DNA from 2 places in the Labrys sp. F242 genome. Region 2 is predicted to be linked to the other one. Evidence: riboswitches for the same ligand, from Rfam matches in the RefSeq annotation. Region 2 holds a riboswitch; the other holds the start of a gene.
The links. Region 2 has a riboswitch for cobalamin ahead of ACZYTC_RS06180 (aromatic ring-hydroxylating oxygenase subunit alpha). Riboswitches for the same ligand answer to the same signal wherever they lie in the genome.

Region 1: another riboswitch for cobalamin. It lies ahead of ACZYTC_RS00535 (DUF1636 family protein); the one in region 2 lies ahead of ACZYTC_RS06180 (aromatic ring-hydroxylating oxygenase subunit alpha).

Annotation. Positions count from the first base shown of each region.
Region 1 covers NZ_JBVASG010000001.1:108,188-115,403, reverse strand. The annotation lists gene cobG (precorrin-3B synthase) at 1-132, opposite strand, end outside; gene cobN (cobaltochelatase subunit CobN) at 129-3,557, opposite strand; gene cobW (cobalamin biosynthesis protein CobW) at 3,557-4,591, opposite strand; gene ACZYTC_RS00535 (DUF1636 family protein) at 4,588-4,971, opposite strand; cobalamin riboswitch at 5,080-5,296, opposite strand; gene ACZYTC_RS00530 (hypothetical protein) at 5,392-5,760, shown strand; gene ACZYTC_RS00525 ((2Fe-2S)-binding protein) at 5,957-6,412, shown strand; gene ACZYTC_RS00520 (xanthine dehydrogenase family protein molybdopterin-binding subunit) at 6,417-7,216, shown strand, end outside.
Region 2 covers NZ_JBVASG010000001.1:1,328,455-1,335,670, reverse strand. The annotation lists gene ACZYTC_RS06190 (ribonucleoside-diphosphate reductase subunit alpha) at 1-1,034, shown strand, start outside; gene ACZYTC_RS06185 (ribonucleotide-diphosphate reductase subunit beta) at 1,163-2,278, shown strand; cobalamin riboswitch at 2,531-2,735, shown strand; gene ACZYTC_RS06180 (aromatic ring-hydroxylating oxygenase subunit alpha) at 2,853-4,097, shown strand; gene ACZYTC_RS06175 (FAD-binding oxidoreductase) at 4,259-5,338, shown strand; gene ACZYTC_RS06170 (hypothetical protein) at 5,340-5,645, shown strand; gene metH (methionine synthase) at 6,066-7,216, shown strand, end outside.

The DNA of each region.
Region 1 (7,216 bases), 1.2 Mb from region 2:
CAGCGCGGCCGCGCGTTCCGGGCTGAGATCCCCGCCGGTGAGACGTACCCGCACGATCAGTCCGTCCCCCGAGCGCATCGGCCTGAGCGCGCCCGGACACCAGCCCTTGACCTGATTGGACGGCTCGCTCACGCCGCTCTCCCAGCTTCGTCCAGCAGGCGGCTGGCCGAATTGCGACGCGGCTGCCACAGCCCCCGGCGGATCGCTTCCGCCAGCCGCGCCCGGATCGCCCGACCCGCAGCGGGATTGGCTGAAGCGAGGAAGGCCGCAACCTCCTCGTCCTCGACATAGGCTTCGTGCATGCGGTCGAAGGCGGCATTGGTGACGATGCCAGCCGTCGCCGAGAAGGCGAACAGCGAATCCATGGCATTGGCCATCTCGGCGGCCCCGGCATAGCCATGCACCATCATGCCGTCGATCCAGCGCCGGCTGGCGGCCCGGCCATGCACGAGGCGGCCGACCTCCTCGCCGAGGCTGCGCAAACGCGGCGCCTGCGGATTGGAGAGATCGGCGTGATAGAGGGCGGCCTTGGCACCGAGTGCTTCCAGCGCCGCCGCAAAACCGCCCTGGTAGGCCGCGAAGGTGACGTCGTCGAGGATGTCGATCTCGCGATGATCCTGGCCATGGACATGGGCATCGGCCGAGGCGACCCGCTCAGCGAAGATAGCCGGTACGGCATCGCCGTCGATGCCGGCGCCATAGGCATGACCGCTGGCGGCGAGATAATCACGCCCGAGATCGGACCGCGTCTCCCAGGCTCCCCGCGCGATACGGTCGGTGATCCCGGCGCCATAGGCTGATGGGGCAGCGCCGAAGATGCGCAGCGGGCGCTCGCCGCTCGCCTTCGCCGTGGCGGCCAGCGGATTCCATTCCGCGCTTTCCTCCAGGGCGGCGACGGCCCTGACCGCTTCGTCGAACAGCGCGATCTGCTGGGCGAACACATCGCGGAACAGGCCTGATATGCGCAGGGTCACGTCGACGCGCGGCCGGTCGAGCCGCGCCTGCGGCAGGATCTCGAAGCCCGAGACGCGATTGGAGCCGTTGTCCCACACCGGCTTGACGCCCAGCAGGGCCAATCCTTGAGCGAGATCGTCGCCACCGGTGCGCATGGTCGCCGAGCCCCAGAGGTCGAGCACGATACGTTTGGGATAATCGCCGTGATCCTGCAGATAGCGCTGGATCAAGGCATCCGCCGCACGCGATCCAATCGCGTAGGCGGCACGGGTCGGAACCGCCCGTGGGTCTGTTGTGGTGAGGTTACGTCCGGTCGGCAGCACGTCGGCGCGCCCGCGCGTCGGCGCCCCGGCGGGGCCGGGCCGCACGAAAAATCCGTCGAGGCCGGCGAGAAGGCTTGCCATTTCGCTGTCACCGCAACTGTCGAGCCGAGCGGCCAAAACCGGACGCTCCTCCTCGCCGCAGGAGGCAGCCAGGACATCGAGGAGGTGGGCGCTCTCCTCCGGCCGACGCCCGAAGACATGCAGCCCGTCGCGGATCTGCAATTCCTTGACGTCGCACAGGAAGGCATCGAGGCGCGCCAGCGTCTCGTCCTCGTCGAGGCCGGGAGCGATGCCGCATTCGGCGCTCAAGCCTGTTTCGACGGCTCGCTCGAGGATCTCGCGCCTGAGATAGGCCATGCGGCGCGGGTCGAGGCCATCGGCGCTGGCATATTCGTCGATCAGGCGCTCCACCTCGATGGCCCCGCCGGAAAGGCCAGCCTCCCGCAAGGGCGGGGTGAGATGGCCGATGGTGACGGCGCCGAGCCTGCGCTTGGCCTGTGCCGCCTCGCCGGGATTGTTGACGATGAAGGGATAGAGCACCGGCACGGACCCTGCAGCCAGTTCAGGAAAGCACTGGGCAGATAGGGCCGCCGCCTTGCCTGGCAGCCATTCGAGCGTGCCATGCGTGCCGAGATGGATCATCGCGTCGATGCCGAAAGCCTGGCGCAACCACAGATAGAAGGCGAGATAGGCATGGCGCGGCGGCAGATCGGGCGAATGGTGGTCGCCCTTGCGGTCAAGGGCCGAGCCGCGATCGGGCTGCACTGCCACCGCGACATGGCCGCAGAGATGGCCCGCAAAGCGGAAGGCGCCGTCGAGGCAAAGCGGATCGGCTGATGGATCGCCCCACTGGGCCGCGAGCTTGTCCCGGAGGGTAACGGGAAGGGTGTCGAGCCAACTCCGGTAAACCGCGAGCGGGAGGGAAAGCTCCCTGGGATCGGAGGCTTCCGGCGTGCTCTTATCGGCCGTGTTTCCGAGGGCAGGCTCGAGGCTTGCAATCCCAGGAAGAGATCGGCCCAACCGCTCCAGCAGATCGGCACCGCTTTGTGGCAGATCACCAACTACATACCCCTCGTCGCGAAGCCGCTCCAGGATCGCCAGGGCCGAGGCGGGCGCATCGAGGCCAACGGCATGGGCGAGACGGCCGTCTGCACCCGGATAGTTCGAGAGGATCAGGCCGAGCCTGCGCTCCGTCCGCGCCTTGGCGGCGAGACGGGCCCAGGCGGCGGCCTTGGCGGCCACGGCGGCGATGCGCTCGTGATGGGGAGCATGGGCGAGACGGCTGAAGGTGCCCTCCTCGCGTTCGGCCTTGAAGGAGATCACGCCAGCCGAAAGGCGGCCATCGAGTTCCGGCAAGGCGACATGCATGGCAAGGTCGCTGGCCGACAGCCCGCGGGTCGAGGCTTCCCAGGCCTCCTGCGCCGAGGAGGAGGTGATCACCTGCAGGACGGGGCAGCCGGCCACGTCCAGCGGCGAAGCACCGTCGTCGGCCAGGGCCGAGAAGGCAGTGGCATTGAGGATCACCCGGGGCTGAAGGTCCTCAAGCTGCCGGCGCACCCATGCCGCCGTTTCCCCATCCTTGAGCGAACCGACATAGAGGGCGGATACGGCGAGGCCCTCGGCACCGAGGGCCAGCGTCAAGGCCTCGATGGGAGCAGTGTCGGCTGAGAGCAGGATGGAGCGATAGAAGAGGATGACAGCGCGCCCATACCCTCTCCTCGATGGGGAGGGTCGAGGCGAGGACGCCTGCGCTCCAAGGAACACCCCATATTTCAGCACGGCGACCGGTGCTTCCGGCTCGCCGAAATCGAAACCGCCCAGCCTTGCGGCATAAAGCAGCGAGGCATGGGCATTTTGCGGGCCGCCTTCACGCCAGTAATGCGCGAGCCGGTCCAGGGCATCCTGGGGCACGGTGGAGAGCTGGGACAGGCGTCCATCGGGCCTATCGTCACCGGGAATCAAGGCGAGCGCAATGCCATTGTTGCGTGCCGTCGCGGCCAGTTCCTCCGCGCCATAGCGCCAATAATCGAGTCCGCCGAGCAGGCGCACCACGATCACCCTGGCATGGCGAGCAGTCTTCTCGATATAGAGGTCAACAGACATCGGATGGCGCAGCTTCTGCAACGGCGCCAGGCGCAAATCGTCAAGGCCGGAAGCGGCCGCCAGAGCGAGGTCGCTATCGGTCAGCGAGGCGAACACGATCGCGCCGGGTGCCTGACCCAGATCGATGGCGGCCTCGCTGGCGTCGAGCGAACGCGTATCGGCCGGCAGCAGATGCATCAGCCCTCCAGCGTCTTGCGGATGCCGGCCTGGTCGATACCCTTCTCGCCGATGATGACGAGGCGGCTCGAACGGGTTTCCTCCGGCGCCCAGGCGCGGTCGAAATGCTGCGAGAAACGGGCGCCGACGCCCTGGACCAAGAGGCGCATCGGCTTGCCGTCGACAGCGACGAAGCCCTTGATGCGCAGGATATCATGTTCCTCGGCCGCCGCCTTCAGCTTGTCCACCAGGGCCTCGGCATCGAGAATGGCGGGCAGGTCGACGATGAAGGTATCGAAGTCGTCGTGGTCGTGCTCGGCCTCGTGGTCGTGGTGGGAGGGACGCGCCTCCAGATCGTTCTCGGCCGCGGCCCCGAGGCCGAGCAGCACGGCGGCATCGATGCGGCCCTCGGAGGTGCGCACCACCTTGACGGCGCGCGGCACCGTCTTCTCGATGTCCTTCTCCACGCTGTCGGCTTCGCCGGCGGAAAGGAGATCGGCCTTGTTGAGCACGACGAGGTCGGCGCAGAGGAGCTGGTCCTCATAGACCTCCTCGAGCGGATTGTCGTGGTCGAGGGAGGCGTCGCCCTCGGCCTGGCGCTTGAGCTCTTCCGGATCATCGGCAAAGCGTCCGGCCGCAACCGCGGCGCCGTCGACCACGGCGATGACGCCGTCGACGGTGACACGCGAACGGATCGCCGGCCAGTTGAAGGCCTTGACCAGCGGCTTGGGCAGAGCGAGGCCAGAGGTCTCGATCACGATATGCTCGGGCGGGTTGGGGCGCGACAGCAACATTTCCAGCGCCGGCACGAAATCATCCGCCACGGTGCAGCAGATGCAGCCATTGGCGAGTTCGACGATGGCGTCTTCCGGGCAGCTCTCGATGCCGCAGGACTTCAGGATATCGCCGTCGACGCCGACATCGCCGAACTCGTTGACGATCAGCGCCAGCCTGCGGCCATTGGCGGTGGCCAGCAGATTGCGGATCAGCGTTGTCTTGCCGGCTCCGAGAAAGCCGGTGACGATGGTGCAGGGAACTTTGGTGTGCGCGTTCATTCGGCGGCGTCCTTGAGAGTTGGCATGGGTGGAATGCGCGCGATCATGCTGCGCTTGAAGACTTCAGGACGGCCGCGCCAGGGCATCAGGCCGTCGGTGGAATGGGCCAGCAGGCTGACGCCGGTGAGGACGTCGGGGCCGCTCTCGGCACTGAGATCACCGAAGACATAGGTCCAGGTACCTTCGGCCGTGAGCGCCACCGTGCAGGAACGCTTGCAATTGCCCAGACATTCGACCCGCTGCAACTCGACGCCTTCAGGCAGCATGCCGGCGAGCGCATCGCGCAGCCGTGCCCCCTGGCGCGGCGCGTCGGGATCGTCGCCCTCGCGCCTGCAGGTCACGCAGACGAGCAGCCGAACTGGAAGAGGTGTTTGTGGCATCGGCCCTGTTCATCGCCGCCGAAGCGGATGGAGGGCGCGGGACCGACGGCGAGGCCGACGATCGTCCGGGAAAACGGAACCGGCCTCCGAGGCGCCCCGCCCGGACCGATGACAAGGTTGCGAACGGCAGGTCTCCTGGCTCGCAGCTCATCGCCCCCCGCCGCCTTCCCGGTTACCCAGTGGCCTCGAGGCGGGGCGCTCGCCGCTTACAGTTGCGGGGGCAGCCGCGGCTTTGGCATCCAAGGCAGCCATCGACTGGCTGCTCTTCATCCGCACCGCATTCCCTCTTCTCTCATAACGAGAGACCGATCGTGGCTGACATAAGGGGTGTGCGGACGGGCTTGTCAATGTTCCCGCTTCCAAAGCACGCGCAAAATCCGGCATAAAGGGCGGCGACGTCGCCACACCAACGAGGTTGCCATGCCCGAAGAGAAGCTGCCGCCGATACCGTCATCCGAGCCGCAGAAGATCGACGTCATCTTCCGCGGCGGTTCGGTGACGGCCATCGGCGTCGTGCTCGCCTTCTCGCTGGGCTTTCTCAACAACTGGGCATCGCAGCCAGGAACCTGGATCCCGGAAGACCTGGCCGCCGTCTTTCTCATCGGGGGCGGCATCATCTTCCAAGTCTGGGCGCTGGCCGGCATGCTCTCGGTCAAATCACTGGAGGCGCCAGTCTATCGCCGCATCGTGCGCACCTTCATGATCGGCCTCATCCTCGTATCGGTCGGCGTCCTCGTCGCCATCGCCGGCGACGCGCTCGGCTACAGCCGGATCTGGTTCAAGCAATAGGCCGGGGGGCCCTTCGCAACTGGCGGCCGCATTTCTCGACCGTTTCCAGACTGCACAAACTCTCACGTCTGCGTTACCCGTCACCCCGCCGCCATGATTGCCGCCACAATTCTGCCTTCCCGCAATCGCCCACCAGAAGGCCGACGCCGATGGGCCCGGCACTTCTGCCCGGCATCAGCCGCTGGAAGGCCTGCCCATGGTTGCCATCACCGTCAATTCGACCGTCCACCGGCTCGACATCGAGCCCGAGACCCCTCTGCTCTGGGTCCTGCGCGATGAACTCGGCCTCACCGGCACCAAGTTCGGCTGCGGCATCGCCCAATGCGGCGCCTGCACCGTCCATGTGAACGGCGCCGCCATCCGTTCCTGCCAGACCCAGATCGGTGACGTCGACGGCGCCACCATCACCACGATCGAAGGCCTGTCGGCGGACGGCAAGCATCCGGTCCAGCAGGCCTGGCTCGCCGAGGACGTGCCGCAATGCGGCTATTGCCAGTCGGGCCAGATCATGGCCGCCGTCGCCTTCCTGAAGGATACGCCCACCCCTACCGACGCGGATATCGACAACGGCATCACCAATATCTGCCGTTGCGGCACCTATCCGCGCATTCGCGCCGCCATCCATCGCGCCGCCGAACTGATGAAGGGATGAGGCCATGAACGCAATCGACCGCACGCCCACCGCGCTGAGCCGGCGCAGCTTTCTCGCCATCGGCCTCTCTGCCGCCGGCGGCCTGATGATCGGCGGGCTCATCCCCGCTGCATCACAGGCCCTTGATATCGCCGACCAACCCTGGGGCGGTGCTTCCACCGACGGCGAGATCAATGCCTGGATCCTGATCGAGCCCGACGACACCGTGATCATCCGCGTGGCGCAATCGGAAATGGGCGAAGGCATCTTCACGGCCCTGCCGATGATCGTCGCCGAGGAACTTGGTTGCGACTGGGCCAAGGTGAAGCCCGAATATGCCTCGGCCAACCGGAATTTGCGCGAGAACACCGTCTACAAGCGCATGGGTACCGGTGGTTCGGGCGCCGTGCGCCGCTCGCGCGAATTCCTGCAGGCAGCCGGCGCCAATGCCCGCGAAAGGCTGGTGCAGGCTGCTGCCTCGCGCTGGCAGGTGGCGGCCGAAAGCTGCAGCGTCGATGCCGGCAAGGTGCTGCATCAGGCCAGCAATCGCAGCCTGCGCTTTGGCGAGCTGGCCGGCGAGGCTGCCAAGGTCACGCTGACGAGGGAGCCGGCCATCAAGACGCCCGAACAGTTCACGCTGATCGGCAAGCCGCTGGCGCGTCTGGATACGCCGCCCAAGCTGACGGGGGCGGCGCAATTCGGCATCGATATCCGCCTGCCTGACATGGTCTATGCCGCCGTGGTGACCTGTCCCGTCTTCGGCGGCCGCGTGAAATCCCATGACGAAGCCGCCATCAAGGGGCGCCGCGGCATCCTGGCGGTGGT
Region 2 (7,216 bases):
CGACGGTGACGACGGCGATGCGCATGCTCGACAACGTCATCGACATCAATTTCTACACCATTCCCGAGGCACGGCGTTCCAACCTCAAGCACCGGCCCGTCGGTCTCGGCATCATGGGCTTCCAGGATGCCCTGCAGGCCCTGCGCCTGCCCTATGCCTCCGAAGCCGCCGTGTGCTTTGCCGACGAGAGCATGGAAGCCGTGTCCTTCCATGCCATCTCGGCCTCAACAGACCTGGCGGCCGAGCGTGGTCGCTACCCCAGTTTCGATGGCTCGCTGTGGTCGCAGGGCGTCCTGCCGATCGACTCGGTCGGCCTGCTGGCCGAGACGCGCGACAACGCGGCCTTCGATACCGGCACGACCGTGCCCTGGGACGCCCTGCGCGAGCGGGTGAAGACCGTCGGCATGCGCAATTCCAACACCATGGCGATCGCGCCGACGGCGACGATCTCCAACATCTGCGGCGTGTCCCAGTCAATCGAGCCGGCCTATCAGAACCTCTTCGTGAAATCGAACATGTCGGGCGATTTCACAGTGGTGACCTCGGCCCTGGTCCACGATCTCAAGGCACGGGGCTTGTGGGACGAGGTCATGATCTCCGATCTCAAATATTTCGACGGCTCTCTCGGCCAGATCGATCGCATCCCCGAAGAGCTGAAAGCGCTTTACGCCACCGCTTTCGAGATCGACACCGCCTGGCTGATCGAAGCCGCGGCGCGTCGGCAGAAGTGGATCGACCAGGCCCAGTCGCTCAACCTCTATATCGCCAATCCCTCCGGCAAGAAGCTCGATACGCTCTACCGCCTGGCCTGGAAGCGTGGCCTGAAGACGACCTATTACCTGCGCTCGCAGTCGGCCACCCATGTCGAGAAATCGACGCTGAAGGGCACCGACGGCAAGCTCAACGCCGTCTCTGCCACGGTGCCGCACGCGGCCGCGCCGATCCTGATCGAGACTCAGCCGGAAACACTGCAGTCGGAAGCGTGGGGCAAGGCCTGCTCCATCCACGACCCCGACTGCGAAGCGTGCCAGTGAGCCGAGAACGAGGTGCGATTTTTCCCTTTCGCGCCTTGCTCTCCAACTCTTTGTTTTGACGCGTTTTCTTAAGCGAAAAGTCTATCAACTTTTCTGGAAAACGCTCTGAGGATAAGAAAACGATGACGATGCTCGACTGGTCCGAACCCACCTCGCCCGCAGCCCAGCTTCCCCTGCCACAGAGCACGGCGGATGCGACCGGCCTCGGCGCGATCGACCGCAAGGGCGGCCGTGTCACGGTCGACGAGAAACGGATGATCAATGCCCGCGCCGACGTAAACCAGCTCCTGCCGCTCAAATACAAATGGGCCTGGGAGAAATATCTCGCCGGCTGCAACAACCATTGGATGCCGACCGAGGTATCGATGCAGGCGGACATCGCGCTGTGGAAGTCCAAGGACGGCCTGACACAGGACGAGCGGCGCATGCTCAAGCGCAATCTCGGCTTCTTCGCCGCCTCCGAGAGCCTGGTCGCCAACAATATCGTCCTGGCGATCTACCGCCACCTCACCAATCCTGAGTGCCGGCAATATTTGTTGCGTCAGGGTTTCGAGGAGGCCGTACATACTCACACCTTCCAATATATCGTCGAGAGCCTCGGGCTCGACGAGGGCGAACTCTTCAACATGTATCGCGAGATCCCCTCGATCACCGACAAGGCGGCCTGGGCGCTCAAGCATACCCAGCATCTCGACGATCCCGATTTCAAGACCGGCACGCCGGACGCCGACCAGGCCTTCCTGCGCGATCTCGTCGCCTTCTACGTCATCTTCGAGGGCATGTGGTTCTATACCGGCTTTGCCCAGATCCTCTCGCTCGGCCGGCGCAACAAGATGGTGGGGATCGCCGAGCAGTATCAGTACATCCTGCGCGACGAGAGCATCCATCTGAACTTCGGCATCGACGTGATCAACCAGATCAAGATCGAGAACCCGCATCTGTGGACGCTGACCTTCCAAGCCGATCTCCAGCAGATGATCCGCGAAGCCGCTGAACTGGAGGCCGCCTATGGCCGGGACACCATGCCGCGCGGCTTCCTCGGCCTCAACGCGGTGTCCTGCGAACAATACATGCATTTCATCGCCAACAGGCGCTGCGCCCAGCTCGGGCTCATGCCGGTATTCCCGGACGTGGAGAACCCCTTCCCCTGGATGAGTGAGGCGATGGACCTGAAGAAGGAGAAGAACTTCTTCGAGACGCGTGTCATCGAATATCAGAACGGTGGCGCGCTGAGCTGGGATTGAAGGCACGCTTTCGAGGTCTTCGGAACAAATCGGAGGAAAGCTGGGATGGGGAATCATGGCCCCTCATCCAGATTTCAGATCCCAACATCTCGAAAGGAGTGGGACAGGTTGCTCCATCATCCCCCGCCACGCGGGGAATGATGGACATTCAATGTCTCCTTCCCGACCTTCCGTCCTCAAGCTCTCGATGACAATGTCCTGAACACACCATCATCCGTCGCATCGCCTCTAGTCGGTGCGCCGACTCGATGTATTCTAATCCTCATTCGAGGTGCCGGTTCGCCCCCAAGGCGGGCCGGAGAATTGGGAAGCCGGTCCAAATCCGGCGCTGCCCCCGCAACGGTAGAGGAGAAGATCGCGGCAAGTGCCACTGGGTCGGGAAGACCTGGGAAGGCGTCGCGATCGGGCCGGAAGGCCGCTCCTGAGCCCGGAAACCAGCCACGAAGAAAACCGACGGACGCGGTGGGCGTTCCGGGAGGAGGTTTGGCTGCGCCTTTTCACCGGCGCAGATCACCGAGCCGCTTTCCCATCCCGCTGCCAAGTCAACGCATTGGTTGTCACGCGGGATTTTGACATGACAGCGCATCAGGACATGCTGGGCCGCCTCCGGACCCATCAACCGGGCACCACGCTCGAGGGCAAATTCTACACAGACCCGGAGTACTTCCGGCTGGATATGGAGAATATCTGGTACCGTGAATGGCTGTTCGCGGGCCATGATTGCGAGCTCGGCAAGCCGGGCAGCTATTTCACTCTCCAGGTCGGCGACTATCCGGTGATCGTGCTGCGCTCCGGTGACGGCGCCATCCGCGCCTTTCACAATTCCTGCCGGCACCGGGGATCACGGCTCTGCGCGGCCGAGCGCGGCAGCGTCGCCAAGCTGGTCTGCCCCTATCATCAGTGGACCTACGAGCTCGACGGGCGCCTGCTGTTCGCCCGCGACATGGGCCCCGGCTTCGACGCCACGCAATATGGGCTGAAGCCCGTGCATTGCGAGAGCGTGGCCGGCTATATCTGGATCTGCCTTGCCAAGGAGGCACCCGATTTCGAGACCTTCCGCGCCGGCGCCATGCCCTATCTGGCACCGCATGGCCTGAAAAACACCAAGGTGGCCTTCGAGAGCACCATCGTCGAAAAGGGCAATTGGAAGCTGGTGTGGGAGAACAACCGCGAGTGCTACCACTGCGCGGGTAATCATCCCGAGCTTTGCCGTACCTTCCCAGAAGCCCCGACGGTGACGGGTATCCAGGGTGCCGACAAGGATCCGCTCATCGGCCAGCATTGGCGGCGTTGCGAGGAAGCCGGCCTGCCCAGCACCTTCAGCATTTCCGGTGACGGCCAGTTCCGCATGGCCCGCATGCCGCTGCTGCGCAATGCCGCCAGCTATACGATGTCGGGCAAACCGGCGGTGCAACGCCCCCTCAGCCCGACGATCGAAGAAGGCAATATCGGCGCCCTCCTGCTCTTCCACTATCCCACCACCTGGAACCACGTGTTGGGCGACCATGCCGTGAGCTTCCGCGTGCTTCCGATCGGGCCGAAGGAAACCCAGGTCACCACCAAATGGCTGGTGCACAAGGATGCGGTCGAGGGGGTCGACTACGACCTCGAGGAACTCACCCATGTCTGGCAGATGACCAACGACCAGGACCGCCAGATCGTCGAGGAAAACCAGCTCGGCGTCTCTTCGCCCCTCTACACGCCCGGACCCTACGCCCCCGAACACGAGGGCGGCGTTATGCAGTTCGTCGAGTGGTATCGCAACGCCATGGAAGCGGCGCTGGGTAACGACGGCGTCCGCCTGCGCAGCGTGGCCTAGCGCCTTTTCACCCTCCCCTGGAGGGGGAGGGTCGGACGAAGTACGGGGTGGGGTGAGAAACACAGCAGCCGGTGAAAATCACCCCACCCCGACGCTTCGCGTCGACCCTCCCCCTCCAGGGGAGGGTGTTAGCGAAACCGACATATACAAGGGCAGACATCATGCCGATCGCCACACAAAAATTCAGGCATATCGACGAAACGCCGCCGTGGAACGATCAGAGCCAGGCGCTCGAATGCGTTTCGATCATCCATGAGGGCCGCGACGTCGCGACCTTCACCTTCCGCGCCGCCGAACAGGGTTGGTTCCGCTACGAACCCGGCCAGTTCATCACGCTGGAGATCCCGGCCGAGGCCGGGCCGGTGCTGCGCACTTATACGCTGTCGTCGAGCCCTTCCCGCCCGCTTTCTATCAGCGTCACCGCCAAGGCGCAGGCCTCCAGCATCGGCACGCGCTGGATGCTGGACAACCTCAAACCCGGCACGCGGTTGAAGGCCTACGGCCCGCTCGGCCAGTTCAGCTTCTCTCGTCATCCGGCAGAAAAATACCTCTTCATCTCGGCCGGATCCGGCATCACGCCGATGATGTCGATGACCCGTTTTGCCGAAGACCACGGCGCCGCCACCGATATCGCTTTCGTCAACTGCGCACGCCGGCCGGGCGAGATCATCTTCCGCCAGGAGTTGGAGCGCATGGCCGGACGCATGCAGCGCCTCCGCCTCGCCTGGATCGTGGAAGAGACCGAGGCCCATGAAGCCTGGACCGGCTTCCAGGGTCGGCTCAACGCTCCGGCCCTGCGCTTGATCGCACCGGATTTTCGCGAGCGCGAAGTGTTCTGCTGCGGCCCCGCGCCTTTCATGGCAGCGGTCAAGGACATGCTCGAAGCCAATGGCTACGACATGCGCCGCTATCATGAAGAGAGCTTCCAGCCGGCCGAAACTCCAATGGAGGACATCGGTGCGGACGAAGCCCTTGCCGGCGAAGCCAGCGTGGCCTTCACCAGATCCGGCATCGAGGTGCCGGCCTCCAGCCGCGAGACCATTCTTCAGCTCGCCCGCGGCGCCGGCCTCAACATTCCGACCGGTTGCACAATGGGCCTGTGCGGCACCTGCAAGGTACAATGCCTGTCGGGGGAGACCGCCATGACCCACCAGGGCGGCATCCGCGAGGAGGAAATCGCCGCCGGCCTGGTGCTGGCCTGCTGCACCCGGCCGCTCGGCCGTGTCGAGATCGAGGCTTGAGATGACGATTGCCGCGCAGAACACCGTCGACGTCGACGCCGCCATCGTGCACTCCATCCTGGAGGCTTCTCGGGACGAAGGTCCGACACTGCCAGAAGAGCGAGCCCGCACCTTGATGCTGGCCTGGATCCTCAGCCGCGAAGACGGTGCGGACCTGGCCAGGGAAGCCGTCGATCTGAAAGTCCTGCTGCTCGAGGCCTCGATCCCGGACAATCCGCTGCTGCCGCATCTGAGCAGCCTGCTCGACGAGGTGCGCGATCATGTCGGTCGGCGACGAGGCCGGCGGCGTTTGCGGGCAGATGCCTAAGCCAGCCAGATATAGCAGAGGTTAGAGGGCGGACGACACATCCATAGGCGCGGGATCAAGGCGAAAAGCGCAATAATATCCTCCCCTGGAGGGGGAGGGTCGACCCATAGTGTCGGGGTGGGGTGAACTTCTTCGCAAGAACTGCCGCTTTTGTCGGCAACGAGGCGGATAATCACCTCACCCCGGCCTTCCAGGCCGACCCTCCCCTTCCAGGGGAGGGTAAAGAATTGAGGCCTCGCTGCCTTGACCCAGCGCCTATGGACGTCTCGTCCGCCTCTTCCCCTCCATGTATCTCGCTCCCATCCCAGCATCATCAGACAGAAAACCGGCGCTTCCGGGATAGTTCACCTTGACCTCTCTTTTCTCAACGCTATCATATAAGGATATCTTGATATCGTAATTCCGTTATAGGAGCTTGTGATGAGCGCTCCGGTCGAAGCCCTGTTCGCCGCGCCTGCCCCAACCGATCGGGGCGCGGAGATCCTCGCCGCCCTTACCGCCGCCGCGCGCGAGCGCATCCTGATCCTGGACGGCGCGATGGGCACGCAGATCCAGGGGCTCGGCTTCGAGGAGGACCATTTCCGGGGTGAGCGCTTCGTCGGCTGCGACTGCCATCTCAAGGGCAACAACGACCTTCTCACCCTCACCCAGCCTGCCGCGATCGAGGCGATTCATTACGCCTATGCCATGGCCGGGGCCGACATCCTGGAGACGAACACCTTTTCCTCCACCTCGATCGCGCAGGCCGATTACGGCATGCAGGAGGCGGTCTACGATCTCAATCGCGACGGTGCGCGCCTCGCCCGCCGAGCCGCAATCAAGGCAGAGCAGCAGGACGGGCGCCGGCGCTTCGTCGCCGGCGCGCTTGGCCCAACCAATCGCACCGCCTCCATCTCGCCGGACGTCAACAATCCCGGCTATCGCGCCGTCAGCTTCGATGACCTCCGGATCGCCTATGCCGAGCAGATCCGCGGCCTCATCGACGGCGGCGCCGACATCATCCTGATCGAGACCATTTTCGATACGCTCAACGCCAAGGCCGCCATCTTCGCCTGCGAGGAAGTGTTTGGCGAAAAGGAAGTGCGCCTGCCCGTGATGATCTCGGGCACCATCACGGATCTCTCAGGCCGCACCCTCAGCGGGCAGACGCCGACGGCGTTCTGGCACTCGGTGCGGCATGCCCGTCCCTTCACCATCGGCCTCAACTGCGCGCTCGGCGCCAATGCGATGCGGGCGCATCTCGACGAGATCTCCACGGTCGCGGATACCTTCGTCTGCGCCTATCCCAATGCCGGCCTGCCCAACGAGTTCGGCCAGTATGACGAGAGCCCAGAGGCGATGGCGGCGCAGATCGAGGGCTTTGCCCGCGACGGCCTGGTCAATATCGTCGGCGGCTGCTGCGGCTCGACGCCGGAGCATATCCGCGCCATCGCCGAAGCGGTCGGCCGGCACGCGCCGCGCCCGATTCCAGAGATCGAACCCAAGATGAAGCTGTCGGGGCTCGAGCCCTTCACGCTCGACGCGACCATCCCCTTCGTGAATGTGGGCGAGCGCACCAACGTCACCGGCTC